DNA from 3 places in the Dermacoccus sp. Tok2021 genome. Region 2 is predicted to be linked to each of the others. Evidence: predicted binding sites of a transcription regulator. Region 2 holds the regulator's gene; each other region holds the start of a gene.
What was found. The regulator HrcA, encoded in region 2, represses chaperone genes, less so after heat shock. The targets are predictions, from matches to a motif close to TTNGCACTCGNNNNNNNCGAGTGCNAA.
Positions count from the first base shown of each region.

Region 1: the regulator HrcA is predicted to act here: its motif matches at 3,748-3,774, upstream of groL (chaperonin GroEL).
Region 3: the regulator HrcA is predicted to act here: its motif matches at 2,488-2,514, upstream of groES (co-chaperone GroES).

Region 1 covers NZ_JAGTHU010000001.1:65,872-72,855, forward strand. Annotated here, with positions in the region: gene K9D12_RS00295 (ABC transporter substrate-binding protein) at 1-1,570, opposite strand, end outside; gene groL (chaperonin GroEL) at 1,955-3,592, opposite strand; gene K9D12_RS00305 (DUF3263 domain-containing protein) at 3,837-4,115, opposite strand; gene K9D12_RS00310 (uracil-DNA glycosylase) at 4,318-4,992, shown strand; gene K9D12_RS00315 (SGNH/GDSL hydrolase family protein) at 4,989-5,861, shown strand; gene modA (molybdate ABC transporter substrate-binding protein) at 5,858-6,610, shown strand; gene modB (molybdate ABC transporter permease subunit) at 6,616-6,984, shown strand, end outside.
Region 2 covers NZ_JAGTHU010000006.1:104,662-111,645, forward strand. Annotated here, with positions in the region: gene ybeY (rRNA maturation RNase YbeY) at 1-62, opposite strand, end outside; gene K9D12_RS05495 (PhoH family protein) at 59-1,123, opposite strand; gene K9D12_RS05500 (16S rRNA (uracil(1498)-N(3))-methyltransferase) at 1,146-1,892, opposite strand; gene dnaJ (molecular chaperone DnaJ) at 1,894-3,027, opposite strand; gene hrcA (heat-inducible transcriptional repressor HrcA) at 3,072-4,097, opposite strand; gene K9D12_RS05515 (sensor domain-containing protein) at 4,283-4,669, shown strand; gene K9D12_RS05520 (LuxR C-terminal-related transcriptional regulator) at 4,687-4,863, shown strand; gene K9D12_RS05525 (DUF3097 domain-containing protein) at 4,941-5,822, shown strand; gene K9D12_RS05530 (DUF4870 domain-containing protein) at 5,944-6,402, shown strand; gene hemW (radical SAM family heme chaperone HemW) at 6,475-6,984, opposite strand, start outside.
Region 3 covers NZ_JAGTHU010000002.1:8,877-15,860, forward strand. Annotated here, with positions in the region: gene K9D12_RS02065 (glycoside hydrolase family 3 protein) at 1-1,035, shown strand, start outside; gene K9D12_RS02070 (class I SAM-dependent methyltransferase) at 1,134-2,411, opposite strand; gene groES (co-chaperone GroES) at 2,699-2,992, shown strand; gene groL (chaperonin GroEL) at 3,137-4,747, shown strand; gene K9D12_RS02085 (RNA-binding S4 domain-containing protein) at 4,929-5,150, opposite strand; gene shbA (RNA polymerase sigma factor ShbA) at 5,345-5,920, shown strand; gene K9D12_RS02095 (hypothetical protein) at 5,926-6,984, shown strand, end outside.

The DNA of each region.
Region 1 (6,984 bases), on a different contig from region 2:
GCGGCTCGACGATCGGCGCCGGGCCGGAGAAACCCTTGTCGCGCGAGGCGTACGTGTGGTGCAGCGTGGCGAGCACGACGTACGCCGGGTCCTTGACGTACTCGTCCTGCGCGGCGCGGTACTGCTTCGTCGCTTCGGTCTCGTCGGAGGTCGACTGTGCCGCCTCCAGAGCTGCGTCGACCTTCGCGTTCTTGTAGTTGCCGGGGTTGTCGAACGGCCCGGACGCGGAACCGCGCGAGTGCAGCGCGCGGTGGGCCTGGGTGTCGACGGTGTACGGGTTGTCGCCACCACCGAGCATGACGGCCGTCGTGCGCATCTTGGGTTCGATGTCGTCCCAGCTGCCGCCCCACAGCTTCACGTTGACGCCGAGGCCGCGCAACTGGTCGGCGAAGGCGGAGGCCAGTTCGCGGCGCAGGGTGTCGGACGCGGGGTAGGCGAGCGTCAGCTCGGCGCGCTTGCCGTCCTTCGTGCGGACACCGTCGGCGCCCTTCTTCCACCCCGCCTCGTCGAGGAGTTTCTCGGCCTCGGCCTTGCGGGCTGCACCCTTGGCCTTCGTGAAGTCGACGTCGGCGTGCTGGGGGAAGACCTTCGTGATGGGGCTGACCTCCGGGGTGCCGCGCCCGGCGAGCACCTTCTCGACGAGCGCCTCGCGGTCCACCCCGATGTTGAGCGCACGGCGCGTCTCGGGCTGGGAGGTGATCGGCACGGACACCGGCAGCGAAACCCCACGCCAGTCGGCGGAGCGCACACCGGTGACCTTGAGGCCGTCACGCCCCTCGACGCTCTTGGCCAGGCGCGGCGGCAGCGCGGAGCCGTCGACCTGCCCGGAGACGACCTGCTGCATGCGGGCGTTGTCGTCCTCGACGTGACGGATGACGACCTTGTCCACCTCGGGCTTGCCGCTGCGGTACTTGTCGTTGGCCACGAACGTGGCCTCGTTCGGCGCGAGCTTCTGGAGCTTGAACGGGCCCGTGCCGACGGGCTTGGTGTTGAGCTCGGAGTTCGCCGCGTCACCCGAGGTGACCTTCTCGCTCGGCGCGATGCCGAGGAGCAGGCGCGAGGCGAAGCCGCCGTTCGGCGCCTTGAGGCGGAAGACGACCGTGGAGGCGTCCGGCGTCTCCACCTTGTCGATGAGGCGGTAGTCGTCGGCGATCGGCGACGCGGACTTCGGGTCGAGCACCGCGCGGTAGGTGGCCGCAACGTCCTTGGAGTCGAAGGCGCTGCCGTCGTGGAACGTCACGCCCTTCTTGAGGCGCACCGTCCACGTCTTGCCGCCGTCGCTCACCTTCGGCTTCGACTCGGCCAGCGCGGGCGCGAGGTCGGGAAGTTCCTTGTCGTTCGGCGCCGACGGACGCAGGAGACCCTCGAACACAGGTGAAACGCCCGTCGCGCCGTAACCGGCTACCGGGTAGTACTGACCGACCGGCTCGGCATCTGCCAGCGTGATCTGGTTCGTCGACGACGACGCCTTGTCACCGTCGGAGCCCCCGGGCGCCGAGCACCCCGCCAGAGCCACTCCGAGCGCGGCCGCAGCCGCAGCGATGGTCGTCCTGTTCGCCGTGCGAACCATGTGCGTACTCCTTGTGATCCAGAATCCCCAGCGCCGAGGCGCAGGCCTACCCTAACGCCCTGGTGCGACGACGTCGCACATAGGCTGTGAGGCACGCGTCACTGTGCCGCCACCACGCCGGTCGACGCGCACAGCGAAGCGGGCGACCACCCGAAGGTGATCGCCCGCTTCGTCAGAGATGAGCCCGGCAGGTGTCAGAAGCCATTCCTTCTCGGGCTTCTGACACCTGCCGGGGCTGAGCTCGCTTCGCTCGCCGAGCCCCAAGCTTCGCCTCCCAGGGTCAGAAGCCCATGTCTATCTGGGCTTCTTCCTCGCACTCCGCTACGGCCGAGGGCCGCCCTCGCATTCGCTCGGACGACCCTCAACCTACGCATGCGCGCTTCGTCAGAAGCCCATGCCACCCATGCCGTCCATACCCGCACCCGCAGCGTCGCCGCCGGCGTTCTTCTCGGGCTTGTCGGCGATGACGGCCTCGGTCGTGAGGAACAGCGCCGCGATGGACGCAGCGTTCTCCAGAGCCGAACGCGTCACCTTGGCGGGGTCGATGATGCCCGAGGAGATCATGTCGACGTACTCGCCCGTGGCGGCGTTGAGACCGTGGCCCGGCGTCAGACCGCGCACCTTCTCGACGATGACGCCCGGCTCGAGACCCGCGTTGAGCGAGATCTGCTTGAGCGGAGCCTCAGCGGCGACGCGCACGATGTTCGCACCCGTGGCCTCGTCACCCTCGAGACCGGCGAAGGCCGACTCGGCGTCCTTCGTGGCCTGGATGAGCGCGACGCCACCACCGGCGACGATGCCCTCCTCGACGGCGGCCTTCGCGTTGCGAACGGCGTCCTCGATGCGGTGCTTACGCTCCTTGAGCTCAACCTCCGTCGCGGCACCGGCCTTGATGACGGCGACGCCACCGGCCAGCTTCGCGAGGCGCTCCTGGAGCTTCTCGCGGTCGTAGTCGGAGTCGGAGTTCTCGATCTCGGCGCGGATCTGAGCAACACGGCCCTTGATCTGCTCGTCGTCGCCGGCGCCCTCGACGATCGTCGTCTCGTCCTTCGTGACGACGACCTTGCGGGCGCGGCCGAGCATGTCGAGCTCGGTGGTCTCGAGCTTGAGGCCGACCTCCTCGGAGATGACCTGGCCGCCCGTGAGGATGGCGATGTCGCCGAGCATGGCCTTGCGGCGGTCACCGAAGCCCGGAGCCTTGACGGCAACGGCCTTGAACGTGCCGCGGATCTTGTTGACCACGAGCGTCGACAGGGCCTCGCCCTCGACGTCCTCGGCGATGATCATGAGGGGCTTGCCCGACTGCATGACCTTCTCGAGAACCGGCAGCAGGTCCTTGATGTTCGAGATCTTCGAGTTGACGACGAGGATGTACGGGTCGTCGAGGACGGCCTCCATACGCTCGGTGTCGGTGACGAAGTAACCCGAGATGTAGCCCTTGTCGAAGCGCATACCCTCGGTGAGCTCGAGGTCGAGGCCGAACGTGTTCGACTCCTCGACGGTGATGACGCCTTCCTTGCCGACCTTGTCCATGGCCTCGGCGATGAGCTCACCGATCTGCGGGTCAGCGGCGGAGATGGACGCGGTAGCAGCGATCTGCTCCTTCGTCTCGATCTCCTTGGCGTGGTCGAGCAGCTGCTTGCTCACGGCGTCGACGGCCTGCTGGATGCCGCGCTTGAGCGCCATCGGGTTGGCGCCGGCCGCAACGTTGCGCAGGCCCTCCTTCACCATGGCCTGCGCGAGGACGGTGGCCGTCGTCGTGCCGTCACCGGCGACGTCGTCGGTCTTCTTGGCGACCTCCTTGACGAGCTCCGCGCCGATCTTCTCGTACGGGTCGTCGAGCTCGATCTCCTTGGCGATGGAGACACCGTCGTTGGTGATCGTGGGTGCGCCCCACTTCTTCTCGAGGACGACGTTGCGGCCCTTGGGGCCGAGCGTCACCTTCACCGCGTCGGCAAGGGTGTTCATGCCGCGCTCGAGGCCGCGACGGGCCTCCTCGTCGAAAGCAATGGTCTTGGCCATGTGCGTGGCTCCTCCACGTGACGTACGTAGTGACCGCACCAGCGCCCGCGACGGACGAGCCCGATCGTTCGCGCGGTCATGTCGCGCGAGCCCCGAACCCTCACTCATGCAGTCAGGTCTTTGTCACTCTCATGTTCAGAGTGCTAAGGCCATGATTAGCACTCGCCCCCTGCGAGTGCAAACGGCGACGGGGCTGCGACCGCCGTGTTCGCTCACAGCGGCAGACGCACGTCGGGGTGGGCGCTCAGCTCGTGCGACGGCGTGAGGCGCGACGGCGCTGGATGCGCTTGACGAGCAGAGGGTCGGCCGCGAGCGCCTCGGCCGTGTCGGCGAGGGCGTTGAGTTGCTGGTAGTACTGCGTCGCGCTCATGCCGAAGCGCTCCTTGATGGCGGCTTCCTTGGCGCCGGGCAGCTTCCACCACTCGCGCTCGAAGGCGAGCATGGCGCGGTCTCGTTCACTCAGCCCGGGCGCCTCGTCGTCACCGGGGACGCGGGCACCTGCAGGGGTCTCGATGACGGGCATGCGACCAGGGTAGATCGTCGCCTCCTGCCCGCCCGAACACGAGGGCCAGGACAAAGGCGCGTGGATGGCGGGTTTGGCTGAAGATGACGCCGACGTCGCGCGCATCTTCACCCAAACCGACCATCCACGTGCAAGACGCTCGAGCCTCCGGCCCGTTCGGAGCACGCCGCGCGGTGAATCGACTCGCGATAGATTTGGCGGCATGCCGCAGCCGTATGACGAACTCGTACATCCCAGCTGGGTGGAACCCCTCGCGCCGGTCGCCGACCACATCGCCACTGCCGGGCAGTTCCTGCGCGACGAAGTGGCCGCCGGGCGCGGGTACCTGCCGGCGGGCGAGAACGTCCTGCGAGCGTTCACCCAGCCGTTCGAGGACGTGCGCGTCCTCATCGTCGGCCAGGACCCGTACCCGACGCCGGGGCACCCGATCGGGCTCAGCTTCGCCGTCGATGCGCACGTCCGCCCGATCCCGCGCAGCCTGCAGAACATCTACGCGGAACTCAAGGACGACCTCGGCATCGAGCCGCCGGAACACGGTGACCTGAGCGCGTGGACCGACCAGGGCGTGCTCCTGCTCAACCGCTGCCTCACCGTTCAGCCCGGCAAGCCCGCAAGCCACCGCGGTCACGGCTGGGAGAACGTCACGGCGCAGGCCATCACGGCGCTCGTCGAGCGCAAGCAGCCCCTCGTCGCCATTCTCTGGGGTCGCGACGCCCGCTCACTCGCCCCGCACCTCGGCGACACCCCGACCGTCGAATCCGCGCATCCCTCACCGCTTTCCGCGCGCAGCGGCTTCTTCGGCAGCAAGCCCTTCAGCCGCACGAACGAGCTGTTGGAGCAGCTCGGAACCCACACGATCGATTGGCGTATTGCATGACGAACGACCTCCCCGCGCCCGGGGCTCAGGCATCCGAACAGACGCACCACGGTCTGCTCTGGCACCGGTACGTCGCCATCGGTGACTCCTTCACCGAGGGCATGAGCGACCACGACCCCCGCGAGGACGACGCCTACCTCGGGTGGGCTGATCGCCTCGCCGTCGACATCGCGATGCAGCAGGAGGAGCGGGGCGCGAAGCTCGAGTACGCCAATCTCGCGGTGCGCGGCAGACTACTCGCGGACGTCATCGGCCCCCAGCTCGACGCGGCCCTCGCGATGAAGCCCGACCTCGTGAGCATGGTGGGTGGCGGCAACGACATCATGCGCCCGTCGGTCAACCTCGACGATCTCGCGGCCGGCATCGAGGACGCCGTCGTCCGCCTCAAGGAGGCCGGCTCCGACGTCCTGCTGGCGACGCTCGTCAACCCCGCCGCGTCGAAGATCATGACGCGCCTGCGCCCGCGCATCACGTGGCACCTTGCGAACCTGTGGGGTATCGCGCAGCGGCACGACTGCTACGTGCTCGATCTGTGGTCGATGACCCCCCTGCGCGATCCGCGCATGTGGTCCGTCGACCGTCTGCACCTTTCCGCCGAAGGCCACAAGCGCGTCGCGCAGCAGGCGGCATGGACGCTCGGGCTTCCGACGACCGGCGAGTGGCTCGCCCACCTGCCGGCGCAGGCTCCGAAGCCGGTGCGCCAGCGCGTCGCCGAGGACGCCGAGTGGGCGCGTCAGTACCTCGCGCCGTGGGTGGAACGTCGTATCAAGGGCACGAGTTCCGGTGACGGTCGCCTCCCGAAGCGTCCCGAACTCACGCCCGTGGATCTTCTGACGGCCCGCTCGTTGATGGTCGACGACGAGGCGTGACGGCACGGGCATGGCGCCTCATGAGTGTGCCGGTTGCAGCAGCGCTCGCCATGGGTGCCGGCGGCTGCCGTGCGTCGGAGGGCGACGACAAGACCGTCACGGTGCTTGCCGCCGCGTCGCTCACGGAGTCGTTCACGACGTTGGCGCGCGCCTACGAGAAGGCCCACCCCGGCACCCACGTCGAGGTGAGCTTCGCGGCCAGTTCGACGATCGTCACCCAGCTCTCCCACGACGCCCCGGCCGACGTGGTGGCTCTCGCCGACACCGAGGCACCGAAGAAGCTGCCGAAGGATCTGGCCGAGGGCAAGGCGTGGACGCCGTTCGCCACGAACCGCCTCGAGATCGTCACGCCCCGCGGGAACCCAGCGCACGTCACGGGTCTCGCCGACCTCGCGAAGGTCGACACCGTTCTGTGCGCCAAGGAGGTGCCGTGCGGGCGCGCTGCCCACAAGGCCCTCACCAAGGCGAAGGTCGCGCCACACATCGTCAGCTACGAGAAGGACGTCAAGGCAACGCTCGCCAAGGTCGTCGCCGGTGACGCAGAGGCGGCGCTCGTGTACGCCACCGACGCCTCGAGCGCACGCTCGAAGGTGAGCGGCGTCGAGGTACCGACGGCCTCGAACGTCACGACGACACTGCCGATCACGGCGTGGAGCGACACTGCCGACGCGAAGGGTTTCGCGCAGTTCGTGCGCAGCGACGAAGGTCGACGAGTCCTGCAGGGCAACGGCTTCGGCCTGCCCGGCTGACGACGATGAGCGACGAGACGGCAAGCGCTCCCCCGCCTGCACGCAGGAGCGCAGGCACGGGTGACCGCGGCGGGATCGTGCTCGTGACACTCGCCGTCGTCGCTCTGCTCTTCATCGTCCTCCCCCTCGTCGCGCTGCTCACGCAGGTGCGCTGGGGCAGCCTCCTCGACGACCTCACGACTGCCGGTGCCCGCGAGGCTTTGTGGCTTTCGCTACGCACCACCGTGACGTCGGCGCTGCTCGCTGCCTTCTTCGGCACTCCGCTCGCCTGGTGGCTCTCCCGCCTGCGTGGCCGCGCCGCCGCCTGGACGCGGGCCGTCGTCACCGTGCCCCTCGTGTTGCCGCCGGTCGTCGCGGGCGTTGCCTTGCTCGAT
Region 2 (6,984 bases):
CAGTCGTGAATCTCGTCGAGATCGACGGCGACGTCGGTCTCGTTGGCGAGGTCGATCGTCACTCGCGTTCTCCCTGCTCGTCGTTCGCACGTGCCTCGCGGCGCTTCTTGGCCTGCGCCTTACGACGCTCGGCAGCGGCGTCGTAGCGACCGTAGGCGTCGACGATGTCGGACACGAGGCGGTGACGCACGACGTCGCCGCTACTCAGGTGCGCGAAGTGCACGTCGCCCACACCCGTGAGCACGTCCTCGATGACGCGCAGGCCGGACGTCGTGCCACCCGGAAGGTCGACCTGCGTGACGTCACCGGTGACGACGATCTTCGAACCGAAGCCGAGTCGCGTGAGGAACATGCGCATCTGCTCGCTGCTCGTGTTCTGGGCCTCGTCGAGAATGATGAACGAGTCGTTGAGCGTGCGTCCACGCATGTACGCGAGCGGCGCCACCTCGATGGTGCCGGCGGCCATGAGCTTGGGGATCGAGTCGGGATCGATCATGTCGTGCAGCGCGTCGTAGAGGGGGCGCAGGTACGGGTCGATCTTGTCGTTGAGTGTGCCCGGCAGGAAACCGAGTCGCTCGCCCGCCTCGACGGCGGGGCGCGTCAGGATGATGCGGTTGACCTGCTTGCTCTGCAGCGCCGCCACGGCCTTTGCCATGGCGAGGTACGTCTTGCCCGTACCGGCGGGGCCGATGCCGAAGACGATCGTGTTCTTGTCGATCGCGTCGACGTACTCCTTCTGGCCCAGCGTCTTGGGACGAATCGTCCGGCCACGGCTGGAGATGATGTTCGTCGTGAGCACGTCGGCGGGGCGCTGCGCGTTCTTGCTGCGCAGCATGGCGATGGAACGCTCGACGTTGTCGCGGTTCACCGCGTGCCCCGCGTCGATCATCGTGAGCAACTCACCGACGAGGGTCTCGACGATGGCCGCGTCCTCGGCCGGGCCGTCGATCGTCAGCTCGTTGCCCCGCGCGAAGACGAAGAGGCGCGGGAAGGCGCGCTCGATCGTGCGAAGGAGCTGGTCGGTGGGCCCGAGCAGCTGAACCATCGACACGTCCGGCGGGACGACGATACGGGTCTGGCTGGACGAATCGGGGGTGGCCTGGGTGGCGGGAACGTCTGTCATCGTGCCTCCAGTCTAGGGCGCGTCAGCTCCAGCGCGAGCGCGCGAAGAGCGCGGCCAGTGCCGCGGGGCCGGCCGACGACGAGCGCAGCACCGTGCGTCCCATCCGGACGCTCGTGGCGCCCGCAGCGGCGAACGCGTCGAGTTCGCCGGGCGTGATGCCGCCCTCGGGGCCGACGACGAGCACGACATCGCCCGCGTCGGGCAACGTCACGTCGCTCAGTCCGACCTCGGCGTCCTCGTGAAGGACGAGTGTGAGGGCCGATTCCTCGACGAGGCGGACAACGGTCTGCTTCGCCGCGAGCTCGTCAACGACGGGCGGCGTGGCCTGACGCGATTGTTTCGTGGCGGCCTCGGCCTGCGCCACCCATTTACGGTGCGCCTTGGCGGCCCGCTCGCCCTTCCACTGCACGATCGAGCGCTCAGCCTTCCAGGGCACGACGCGGTCGACACCGAGCTCGGTGGCGGCTTCGAGCGCCTGGAGATCGCGGTCGCCCTTGGCGAGTGCCTGGACGAGGGTGAACGTGACGGCCGGGCGCTCCTCGCGCTCCACCGTCTGCACGAGCGCCGTCAGTTCCGACTTGGCTGTGGACGCGACGACGCAGTGGGCCAGGAGCCCTTCGCCGTCGGCGAGGAGGATCTCCTCCCCCACGGCCATGCGCTTCACGGTGACCGCGTGGCGTCCCTCGTCACCGCCGAGCACGACCGGCTCCTCGGGCCGCATTTGCTCACGCAGCGTGCCCGGCGCGACGAAGTACAGATGTGCGGTCACGTCAGCCCTTCCAGGCCTGACGCAGCTTGCCGAGCAGGCCCTGGTTGACGGGCTGGAACTTGGGAGCAGGCGTTTCCTCGCCGCGCGACGCCGCGAACTGACGCAGCAGGTCGGCCTGCTCGCTCGTCAGCTTGCTCGGCGTGCGCACGTTGGCGTGCACGAGCAGGTCGCCGCGGCTCTCAGTACGCAGGCGCGTGACGCCGAGGCCCTTGAGCGTGACGACGTCGCCCGGCTGGGTACCGGCCTGGATGTCGATGTCGCGCGGGCCGTCGAGCGTCTCGAGCGGAAGGGACGCGCCGAGTGCGGCGGCCGACATCGGCAGTTCGAGCGAGCAGTGCAGGTCGTCACCCTGACGCTGGAACATAGGGTGCTTCGCGACGCGCACCTCGACGTAGAGGTCGCCGGCGGGGCCGCCGCCGTGGCCGACCTCGCCCTCGCCGCGCAGCTGGATGCGCGTGCCGGTGTCGACGCCCGCGGGCACCTTGATGCTGATGGTGCGGGTGTCGCGCTTGCGGCCGTTGCCGTCGCACTCGAAGCAGGGGCTGTCGATGATGTCGCCGTAGCCGTCGCACGCCGTGCACGGACGCGAGGTGAGCACCTGGCCGAGGAAGCTGCGCTGCACCTGCTGGGTCTGGCCTGCCCCACCACACACGTCACACGTGTGCTTGCCGGTGCCGGGGCGCGAACCGTCGCCGTGGCACGTCGTGCAGACGACGGCGGTGTCGAACGTCAGGTCGACCTCGCCGCCGAAGACGGCGTCGGACAGCTCGATGTCGAGCGGCAGCAGGGCGTCCTGGCCGTGTTGTACGCGGCTGCGCGGGCCACCCGAGGCGCCCGCTGCTCCGCCGGTGAAGAACGCGTCCATGATGTCGCTGAAGCTGAAACCGGCGCCGCCGAAGCCGGCACCCGCACCGCCGCCGGGCGCGTACGGGTCGACTCCCTGGTCGTAGGAGGCCTTCTTCTCGGGGTCGCCGAGCACCGCGTAGGCCTGACCGACGCGCTTGAACTGATCCGCCGCCTCGTCGGACGGGTTGACGTCCGGGTGGAGCTTGCGCGCCATCTTGCGGTAGGCGCGCTTGATCTCCTCGCTCGAGGCATCGCGGGAGAGGCCGAGTTCGGCGTAGTAGTCGTTCACGAACGTCCTTGTCGTCAGCGGGTGGAAAGGGATGTGTGCGGGCGTCAGCTCTCGATGAGCTGTGAGACGTAGCGGGCCACAGCCCGCACGTTCGCCATCGTCTGGGGGTAGTCCATGCGGGTGGGTCCGAGCACGCCGAGGGCCGCCACGGCGTCGGGGCCGTAGGAGGTGGTGACGAGCGACGTCGAGTGCAGGCCCTCGTGGGGATTCTCCGCGCCGATGCGGACCGTCACCTGGTCGTGGGCTTCGGCATCCTCGGCGAGGTTGCTCATGAGGCGCAGGATGACGACGTGCTCCTCGAGTGCGTCGAGCACCGGCTGCACGTGCAGCCCGTCTGTTCCGGCGCGCGCGAGGTTGGCCGTACCGGCGAGCACGACACGCTCCTCACGTTCCTCGCCGAACACGGCGGTGATCGTCTCGACGACGGCGTCGACGTCAGCGCGCCGCTCGGGCTCGAACGCTTCGCGCAGCAACGACAGGCCGCGGGCCGCCTCCGCGAGAAGAAGGCCGTCGGTCTCGGCGTTGAGTCGCTCGCGCAGCCGTGCGACGAAGTCGTCACTCTCGGCCACGGGGTGGGCGAACTCGACGTTGCGCTGTTCAATGCGGCCCGAGTCGAGGATGACGACGAGCATGGCGCGGGTCGGCGTCATCGCGAGGCACTCGATGTGACGCACCCGCGAGCGCCGCAGCGACGGGTACTGCATGACGGCGGCCTGCTGGGTGAGCGAAGCGAGCAGACGCGCGGTGCGCTCGACGATGTCGTCGAGGTCGATGCTCTCCGCGAGGAAGGCCTGGATGGCGCGGCGCTGGCTCGGCGTGAGCGGACGCACCTGAGAGAGGCGGTCGACGAAGACGCGGTAGCCGGCATCGGTCGGAACACGCCCGGCGGAGGTGTGCGGCGCGGCGATGAGGCCCTCGTCCTCGAGAGCCGCCATGTCGTTGCGGATCGTGGCCGCCGAGACACCGAGCTGGTGACGTTCGAGGAGGGCCTTGGAGCCGACCGGCTCGGACGTGGAGACATAGTCCTGCACGATCGCGCGCAACACTTCGAGACGGCGCTCGTTGCTCATGCCTTCACACCTCCTTTGACCTTCCCCAAGGTTGGCACTCACGGGTATCGAGTGCCAAATCTTTCCGGGCGTGTTCGCTCAGGGCGTCGCGTCCGCGGCGGGCCGGAATGTCGGGTTTTCCCCACCGTCAAGAAGCCTGCAGGCAGGATGGTTGTGCCCCCGTGCCTCTCCACAGCGTCGAAGAGATGAGCACTCCAGACGTCACAGCCCCTGTCCCCACGAATGCCGCCGGCTCGGCGATGGACCGCGAGTTCCGCTGGTCCCCACGCCAGGCACTGCGCGACAGCGCCTACCTGTTCGCAGGCTGGTGGATCCACCTGCTGGGCTTCGTCGCGTTCGCCGTCCTCATGTCCGGCGGGCTGAGCATGCTGTTCGTGCTCGTCGGCATTCCGCTCGTCCTCGGCGGCCTCGGAGTCGCTCACGTCATGACGGACGCCGAACGCTCCATGCAGCGCCATCTTCTGGACCGTGCCCTCCCCGATGCCCCGACGGCGGCGGAGACCGGATGGTCGATCAAGCGCGTGTGGGAGGCCCTCAAGGACCCGCGGCGGAATCGGTTCTCGACACCCTGACGCCGCGGGAGCACGAGGTGTTTTCACACATCGCCGAGGGACTGACGAACCGAGGCATCGCGAAGCGCCTCGTCGTCACGGAGGGCGCCGTGGAGAAGCACGTGCAACGCATCTTCAGCAAGCTCGATCTGCACACCGACGGCGACGAGCACCGTCGAGTGGCGGTGGTGCTCACCTTCCTCCGCTCGTCCTGACCGTGGGTGTCGCCGCTTCTGCGTCGGTCCAGCGCGCCTCCGCCCGTGCCGCGTCGGGCTTGCCTACCCTGACTGCCATGAACGACCGCTACGGCTCCGACGTCCTCTACGGTGACTGGCGCGCGCCCAAGCGCGGCCGATCCCGTGAGGTTCCGGCCGAGCGGGATGTCGTCGTCGAGGACGCCCAGAGCGGTTACGTGGGTGCCGTCGTTCGCGTCGAGAAGTCGGGTGGAACCCACGTCGTCTTCCTCGAGGATCGCTTCGGCAAGACCCGCGGCTTCGCCCTCGGGGGTGGCTTCCTCATCGACGGTGAACCCGTCATCCTCACTCCCCCGCGTCCCGCAGACGCTGCCGCACTCGCCGAGCGCAAGGTGCAGGCCGGACGCACGGCGTCGGGTTCGGTCGCCGTCCCGAACGCCAAGGCGCGCGTGGCCCTCGGTTCGCGCATCTTCGTCGAGGGTCGCCACGACGCCGAACTTGTCGAGAAGGTCTGGGGTGACGACCTGCGCATCGAGGGCGTCGTCGTCGAGTACCTCGAGGGCGTCGACGACCTCGCCGCCGTCATCCGCGACTTCCGCCCTGAGAAGGGGCGCCGTCTCGGCATACTCGTCGACCACCTCGTGCCCGGCACGAAGGAGGCCCGCATCGTCGCCGAGGCCCAGGCTCTTCCGCAGGCCCGCGATCACGTGCTCATCGTCGGTCACCCCTACGTCGACGTGTGGCAGTCGGTGCGCCCCGAGCGCCTCGGGTGGTCGAAGTGGCCGACGATCCCCAAGGGTCAGTCGTGGAAGCACGGCATCCTCGCCGAGCTGGGGTGGCCGCACCAGAGCCAGGCCGACGTCGCGCGCGGCTGGAAGCAGATCCTCGGCACAGTGCGCACCTACGCCGACCTGCAGCCGGAACTGCTCGGACGTGTCGAGGAACTCATCGACTTCGTCACCGACCCCGAGCAGCAGTGACGCCCTAAGCCCCAGCCTCAGGGACGAACCAGGGTCACCCAGGATGGTGCCGACGGAATGAGGAGGGCATCTTTGAGGTTGGAACGATGTTCACCTACGCAGCCGAGGTCGTGAGGACACCATGAGCCAGCAGCCCTACCCCACCCCCGACCCCCAGTGGAGCCACAACGGCGACGCCTACCCCAACGGTCGGCCCACCGAGGCGGGCGTCACGCCCCGCCAGTTGAGCTCCGACGAGACGGGCGCCGCTGTCGTCGCCCACCTTTCTGCACTCGTCGCGGCCGTCGTGTCGGCCGGTTCGCTCAGCCTGCTCGGCCCGCTCATCGTGTGGTTCATCTACAAGGACAAGTCACCCGCCGTGCGTGAAGCCGCCGCCGGGGCGTTCAACTTCAACCTCTCCTGGTGGTTGCTCTACTGGGTCGGCTGGCTGTTCGCCATCACGTTCATCGGCATCGTCGTCGCGATCCCGCTGTGGTTCGTCATCACGGTGGTTGCCCTGTGGTGCCACATCCGTGGCGCGCTCAACGCGAGCAGCGGCCGCCCCTACCGCTACCCGTTCCAGCTGCGCGTGCTCAGCTGACTCGCCCCGGCCACGCGAAGGGCCGGAACGTCACATCTCTGGGGTGGCGTTCCGGCCCTTCGCGTTCGGCGGTCAGTAGTCGAGCAGGCGCCGGACGACGGTGTCGGTGAGCAGCCGCCCGCGCAATGTGAGCACGGCCCGACGGTCACGGACGGCAGACGTTCCCTCGAGCAGACCGTCCGCGACGAGTCCCGCCACCGCGCGGCGCCCTGCGTCGTCGAGCAGGTCGAGCGGCAACCCCTCGGCGAGACGCACGCGCAGGAGCACCTTCTCCTCGTACCGCTGACGCTCGTCCAGGATCTCGCGCGCGAGCGCAGGTGAGGTTCCTTCACCGACCCGCTGAGCGTAGGCGCGCGGGTGTTTGACGTTCCACCAGCGCACCCCGCCGACGTGGCTGTGGGCTCCGGGGCCCGCGCCCCACCACGGTTCGTCACGCCAGTAGGCCAGGTTGTGACGACACTGGAAGCGCGGTTCCTTCGCCCAGTTCGACACCTCGTACCAGCGGTATCCCGCGGCCTCGAGGAGTTCGTCGGCCAGTTCGTACTTGTCCGCTTCGTCGTCGTCATCGGGCAGCGGCAGTTC
Region 3 (6,984 bases), on a different contig from region 2:
GTGAACGGGCAGGTCAAGGGCTTCCAGGAGGCCGGTCTCGTGCCGGTCATCAAGCACTTCCCGGGCCACGGCTCGGTGACGACGGACACCCACGTCGACTACGCGGTGCAGTCGCAGCCGGTCTCGGCGCTCACCAAGCGCGACTGGGTGCCGTTTGCCAACGCCGTGAAGGCGGGGGCGCCCGCCGTCATGACGGCGCACATCGTGCTCAAGGACATCGACCCGAACGTGCCCTCGACCCTGTCCAACAAGGTGGTCACGGGCGAACTGCGCGACAAGCTCGGCTTCAAGGGCCTCGTCGTGACCGACGGCATGAACATGGGCGCCATCGTGAAGAAATTCGACAAGGGCGGTGCCGCAGCCGTTTCCGCGCTCAAGGCGGGCGCCGACGTCGTGCTCATGCCGGCCAACGCCACCGCGTCGGTCGCCGCCATCGAGAAGGCCGTGGCCTCGGGTGAGCTGACGCGCGAACGGCTCGTGGAATCGGCTGCCCGTATCGTCGCGACGACGCGGCACCAGCAGGTCAAGGCTCCGGCGACGAATGTCGTCGGCGCGCACGGCAAGGACGCCGAGCAGTTCGCGCGAGAGTCGATCACCCAGCTCGGTGGCTCATGCGACAAGCCGCTCGTCGGCAAGGGCGTCCGCCTCGACGGCGGATCGACCTCCGACCGCGCGGAACTGACGAAGGCCCTCACGGCCCGCGGCATCACGGTCGGCTCGTCCGGCACACGCGTCTCGCTCATCGCCGGTGGGTCGTACAACGCAGGTAAGGCGTCGGCCGACGGCGGCTCGGAAGCCGATTCCGCTGGTGGTTCGGGTGCCGGTTCCTCGACGAAGGCCGGCGTTCAGGTCGCGCTCGACACCCCGTACGTCCTCGCCTCGCGACCGGCCGGAGCCGTCGGTCTCGCGACGTACGGCGACACGCCGTCGACGTTCGCGGCGCTCGCGGACATCCTTGCGGGCAAGGCCAAGGCGGGCGGCACGCTGCCGGTTGCCGTCGGTGACAACAAGGTGGGCGACTCGGCCTGTTCGTGACTTTGCGCGCTGTTTGAAGCTCCAGCGCCTTGAGTCAGGGGGCGGGTTCAGTTCGGGGGCAGCGGCGGTCGTCCAGGTGCGACCTGTGGCAGGTCAGGTCAGGCAGGCTCCACGACGAGGGCAGCACGCGCGCCGTCGAGGTTGACGAGCACGACTGTCATGGCCCGGGAGCCCTTGAGCTTCAGTTGGCGACGCAGGGCGTCGGCGTCGAGGTCGACGTCGCGCTTCTTGATCGTGAGGCGTCCGACGTCGTGCGTGCGCAGGTAGGAGCGGAGTGTTTTGACGTGCAGCGGAACGGCGTCGAGCACCCGGTATGCGCGCCCGAGAAGACCGATGTCGGTGAGCGCGTCGGCGGTGACGTACCCGTACCCGGCCGTGAACTCGCGCCCGTCGACGGCGTTGAGCAACGCGCCGACGAGACCGCTACGCGTTAACGCTTTGTCGGCCTCGTAGAAGAAGGCGCCGAGGTCGGCGCGACGCGCGAGGGCCCCCGAGGCGTCGGCAGCGTCGGGCCTCGTGACGTGGCGAAGCTCGACGCTGTCGCCGCTGCTGTCTGCGTTGGCGGAACCGTCGGCGCGCTTGTCGGTCGGCCGCACGATCGTCGCCGTCGTGCCTTCGTCGCGAACGGCCTGGCCCCACCAAAGCGTCGCTTCGACGAGGTCGCCGGCGTACGAGACGAACTCCGCCTCGCAGTCGGGCGGGATGTCGCCGTGCGCGAGGCCGGGGGAGAGTTTGGCGCCGGCAGCCGGGGCATCAGCGGCGAGTTGCTGGACGAGTTCCCAGTCGGGCGAGAGCGCGGCCAGGGAGAAGGTTCGCTTGGTTCGGCCGTGGATGTCGGCAACGCCCGGGATGCGCCGGGCAGGGTCGAACCACCACGCGGCGTCCGGGGCTTCCCGGCGGAGTTCGGGTGCGAGGTCTTCGAGCAACCCCGTCTCCACGCGTGAGGCGGGGTAGGGCGCCAGGTTGTGGCGAGCGAGTTCGGCCGTCGTCGGGTCGGCTTCCACGGCAATGACGTCGAGGCCGGCACGAGCAAAACCGACGGCGTCCGCGCCGATGCCACACCCGCCGTCGACCACGCGTGAGGCGCCGGACGACCGCAGACGCTCGGCGTGCAGAGCCGCCACGGCCGAGCGAGTGGCCTGCTCGAGGGCGTCCGGGGTGAAGAACATCAGCTCGGCATTCGCGCCGAACTTCGTGACGGCCTTCGCCCGCAATCGGCTCTGCGTCAGCGCGGCGGCGACGAGTTCGGGGGAGTAGCCCCGATCCCGCAATCGGGAGGTGAGCGCGACGGCGTTCTTCTCGTCGTAGGGCGGCAGCGATGCGAGCAGTTCACGACCCTCGTCGGACATGAGAGCGTGCGCGGCGGCGGCATCCATGGGCTCATTCTTTCAGGCGAACTTCCAACCAAGAGCCGCCCCGCCTGTGCGCCCTGAGCGAACGCCGACCCTCCACCTGGCACTCGGCTTGACCGAGTGCTAACCGAGCAATAAATTCGGAGTTAGCACTCACCCCTGGGTAAGTGCCAGCGAGCACGTCACCTCGACCCCCGCGACGGCGAGGCGGCACTGCGCGCTGTCATGCCACGCCACGTGGCGTGGGCAGGGGTGGACAAGCATCCGTCACGTCCGCGCGAGCGGACCGTCGCAACAAGGAAGGTGCCACCGTGTCGGTGAACATCAAGCCGCTGGAAGACCGCATCGTCGTCAAGTCCGTCGAGGCCGAGCAGACCACCGCGTCCGGCCTCGTCATCCCGGACACCGCCAAGGAGAAGCCCCAGGAGGGCGAGGTCATCGCCGTGGGCCCGGGTCGCGTGGACGACAACGGCAACCGCGTTCCGGTCGACGTCGCCGTGGGCGACAAGGTCATCTACTCGAAGTACGGCGGCACCGAGGTCAAGTTCGGTGGCGAGGAGTTCCTCATCCTCTCCGCCCGCGACGTGCTCGCCGTCGTCGCCTGACGATTGCACTCCGTGCGCGCATGCCCCGGCCGTGGCCCACGTCGGCCCGCCGGGGCATTGCGTTCCCTCCAGCCGCACGTGAACTCACGCAGCAGGCTCCCGTTCCACGCCGCCTCGCGCGGCATCAACCAGAGAGGTTGAATCATGGCCAAGACCCTCGAATTCAACGACGACGCGCGTAAGTCGCTCGAGCGCGGTGTCGACGCGCTCGCCAACGCCGTCAAGGTGACCCTCGGCCCGAAGGGCCGCAACGTCGTCATCGACAAGTCCTGGGGCGCCCCCACCATCACGAACGACGGTGTCACCATCGCCCGTGAGGTCGAGCTCGAAGACCCGTACGAGAACCTCGGCGCACAGCTCGCCAAGGAGGTCGCCACCAAGACGAACGACGTCGCCGGTGACGGCACGACGACCGCCACGGTTCTCGCCCAGGCCCTCGTCAAGGAAGGCCTGCGCAACGTTGCCGCCGGCGCGGCCCCGGCCGGCCTGAAGCGCGGTATCGACAAGGCCGTCACCGCCATCAACGACCAGCTGCTCGCCAACGCACGCCCGGTCGACGGCAAGGACGACTACGCCAAGGTCGCTTCGCTCTCCGCCCAGGACGCCACCATCGGTGGCCTCATCGGTGAGGCGTTCGACAAGGTCGGCAAGGACGGCGTCATCACGGTCGAGGAGTCCTCCACCGCCGAGACGAAGCTCGAGTACACCGAGGGCATGCAGTTCGACAAGGGCTACCTCTCGCCGTACTTCGTCACCGACCCCGAGCGCATGGAGGCCGTCCTCGAGGACGCCTACATCCTCATCAACCAGGGCAAGATCTCGAACGTGCAGGACCTCCTGCCCGTCCTCGAGAAGGTCGTCCAGTCCGGCAAGCCGCTGCTCATCATCGCCGAGGACATCGAGGGCGAAGCCCTCTCGACGCTCGTCGTCAACAAGATCCGCGGCACGTTCAACGTCGTCGCCGTCAAGGCCCCCGGCTTCGGTGACCGCCGCAAGGCCATGCTGCAGGACATCGCCATCCTCACCGGCGGCCAGGTCATCGCCGAGGAGGTCGGCCTCAAGCTCGAGGCCGCCGACCTCGACGTCCTCGGCCAGGCCCGCCGCATCCAGGTGACGAAGGACTCCACGACGATCATCGACGGCGCCGGCCAGGGCGACGCAGTCGAGGGCCGCGTCAAGGAGCTCAAGGCCGAGATCGAGCGCACGGACTCCGACTGGGACCGCGAGAAGCTCCAGGAGCGTCTTGCGAAGCTCGCCGGCGGCGTCTGCGTCATCGGCGTCGGTGCCCACACCGAGGTCGAGATGAAGGAGAAGAAGCACCGCATCGAGGACGCCATCGCGGCCACGCGCGCGGCCATCGAGGAAGGCATCGTCGCCGGTGGTGGCTCCGCCGTCATCCACGCCGCCTCCGCGCTCGACTCCCTCCAGCTCGAAGGTGACGAGGCCACCGGCGCCACGCTCGTCGGCAAGGCCATCGCCGAGCCGCTGCGCTGGATCGCCGAGAACGCCGGCCTCGAGGGCTACGTCGCCGTCTCCAAGGTGCGCGAACTGCCCGTCGGCCAGGGCCTCGACGCCGCCACCGGCGACTACATCGACCTCGTCGAAGCCGGCATCATCGACCCGGTCAAGGTCACGCGCTCCGCACTGACCAACGCCGCCTCCATCGCCTCCATGGTTCTCACGACCGACACCCTCGTCGTCGAGAAGAAGGAAGACGAAGAGGCACCCGCGGCAGGTCACGGCCACACGCACTGATCTCCCTCGCGCCGTCTTCCGAGCGCTTCGGGGCTTGAAAGACGCCCCTCCCACGAGCAAGCTCGCGGGAGGGGCGTCTTTCTGCGCGGTCTGCTTCCAGCGTGGGTGCGTTGAGCGAGGGGTTGCGGCTTTGCGAGTGGCCCTGGTTACATGGCGATGCGGAGGCGCCTGTGTTCGGCTGTCAGCGCCGGGTGACGCGCACGCACTCGTCCTCAAGGCACACCACGGCGCCGACCGGAATCTGGGCGCTACGGCGCGTGTCGACCTCGCCGTCGACCGTCACGAGGCCCTCAATGATGACGATGCGCGCCTCGGCGCCGTCCTCCACGAGGTTGGCCAACTTGAGCAGCTGACCGAGCTTGATGGCTTCGTCGCGAATCGGAACGTCTACGGGTGAGCTCATGGCCACATTCTCGCACCGAACTCGCCGTGCACCCCGTGGTGTGGTTACCGTGGGGGCCGCAACCGCTGACCGTGAACCGCGCACATCCGTGACGGGAGTAGGCCATGGCGCTCGAAGGTGGATACATGGGAGGGGCCTCCTGGCCCCAGGTGTCCCATGCCCGAGCGCGTGTAACGAACCTACCGTCCACCCCGATGTCATCCGAGGAAGCGCCGATGCGCGACCTCGTGGCTGCCGCTCAGGACAACGATCCGGCAGCACGACACCAACTCCTCGACGACGTTCACCGGATGGCGTTGCGCTACGCGTCAGCCCGTCTCGGCGCTTTCAGCGCCTCGCGTGAACTCGCCGCCGACGCCGCTCAGGAGGTGTGCGTGGCTGTCCTGCAGGCGCTTCCGCGCTACGTCGAGCGCGGCGTCCCCTTCGAGGCCTTCGTCTACTCCATCTGCTCGCGCAAGGTGGCCGACGTGCAGCGAGGCGCCTTCCGCGCGGCTGTGCCCACCGACGAGATCCCCGAGGGCGTCGACCTGTCGACCGGCCCCGAGGAGATGGCCGTCAGCGGCGACACCGCCAAGCGCCTCTCGATGCTCATGGGCGGCCTGTCCGAACAGCACCGCGAAATCCTGACGCTCCGCGTCGCCGTCGGCCTCTCCGCCGAGGAGACCGCCCGCAGCCTCGGCATGACGGCCGGCGCCGTGCGCGTCGCCCAGCACCGCGCGCTCGCGAAGCTGCGCAAGCTGCACGACGCCTCCGGCCAGGAGTTGAGGTGAGCCACGTGAACGACGCATCCCGCGACACGAACCTCTTCGAGATCGCCCGCGACGACGAACTCCTCGACGTCCTCGGCGCACGCCTTTTCGACGCGGACGAGTCCAACGCCGACACGAGCATCGACGCCAGCACCTACGAGTCGGACGATGTCGCTCACATGCTCGCCGCCTGGGCGCAGGACATCGACGACGAGGCCGAGGCCACGTTCACGGTCGAGCCCCGACGCGTCACGCGGGCAGCTCGCGCCGCCTACGCGGTGTCCAATGAGGCCGAGTCCGTCGAACCCGGACCTGTCACGGCCGCGCCGCGCCCTCGCGGCGGCACGTACAGCGCCTCGGGCGACGGCCGAGTGGCCGCTGCTCTCGGCCGCGGATGGTGGGGCCTGGCCCCGGCTGCCCGCGTGCGAACCGGCGCTACGGCGGCTGCAGCGGGTCTCGTGCTCTCCTTGTCCGGCGTCGCCGCCGCTGTCGGTGGGGGACGCCTACCGTCCCTCGACTCCTTCACGCTCAGTTCGACGAAGGCTCACAACCCCTCCGTGCTGGCCGATGAGGTGCCGCGCGCCACGGCGACCGACGCACCAGCAGCGCCGCAGAAGCCGGCGAAGAAGCGTGTCGAGGCGCTGCCGGATCGCACGGACGGCCACGCCGAGGGCGCTGCGCGGCCCCGCACGTCCGCCGCTCCGAAGGAAACGGCAGCGAGCGACTCCTGGCCTCGGGTCGAGGAGCGCCGTACCGGTCTCGACCGCTCGGTCGTCGCCGCGCCCCGAATCGACCGTCAGCGCCCGGCGGTACCGACGTACCGGCCCAACACGGGCACCCGACCGACGCAGGCGCCGAGCACGACGCGTCCGTCGCGTCCGACGACGCCGCCCTCGCCGTCGTCCACGCAGCCGCCGACGACCACGAAGCCGAGCACGCCGTCCACCCCAGGTTCGTCGACGACGTCGCCGAGCACCGGTCCCTCGGGTTCGACAGGCACGTCGGGCTCCTCGAGTTCCTCGGGCTCGCCCTCCACGACGAAGCCGACCCCACGCCCCACCTCGAGCGTTTCCCCGAGGTCGACA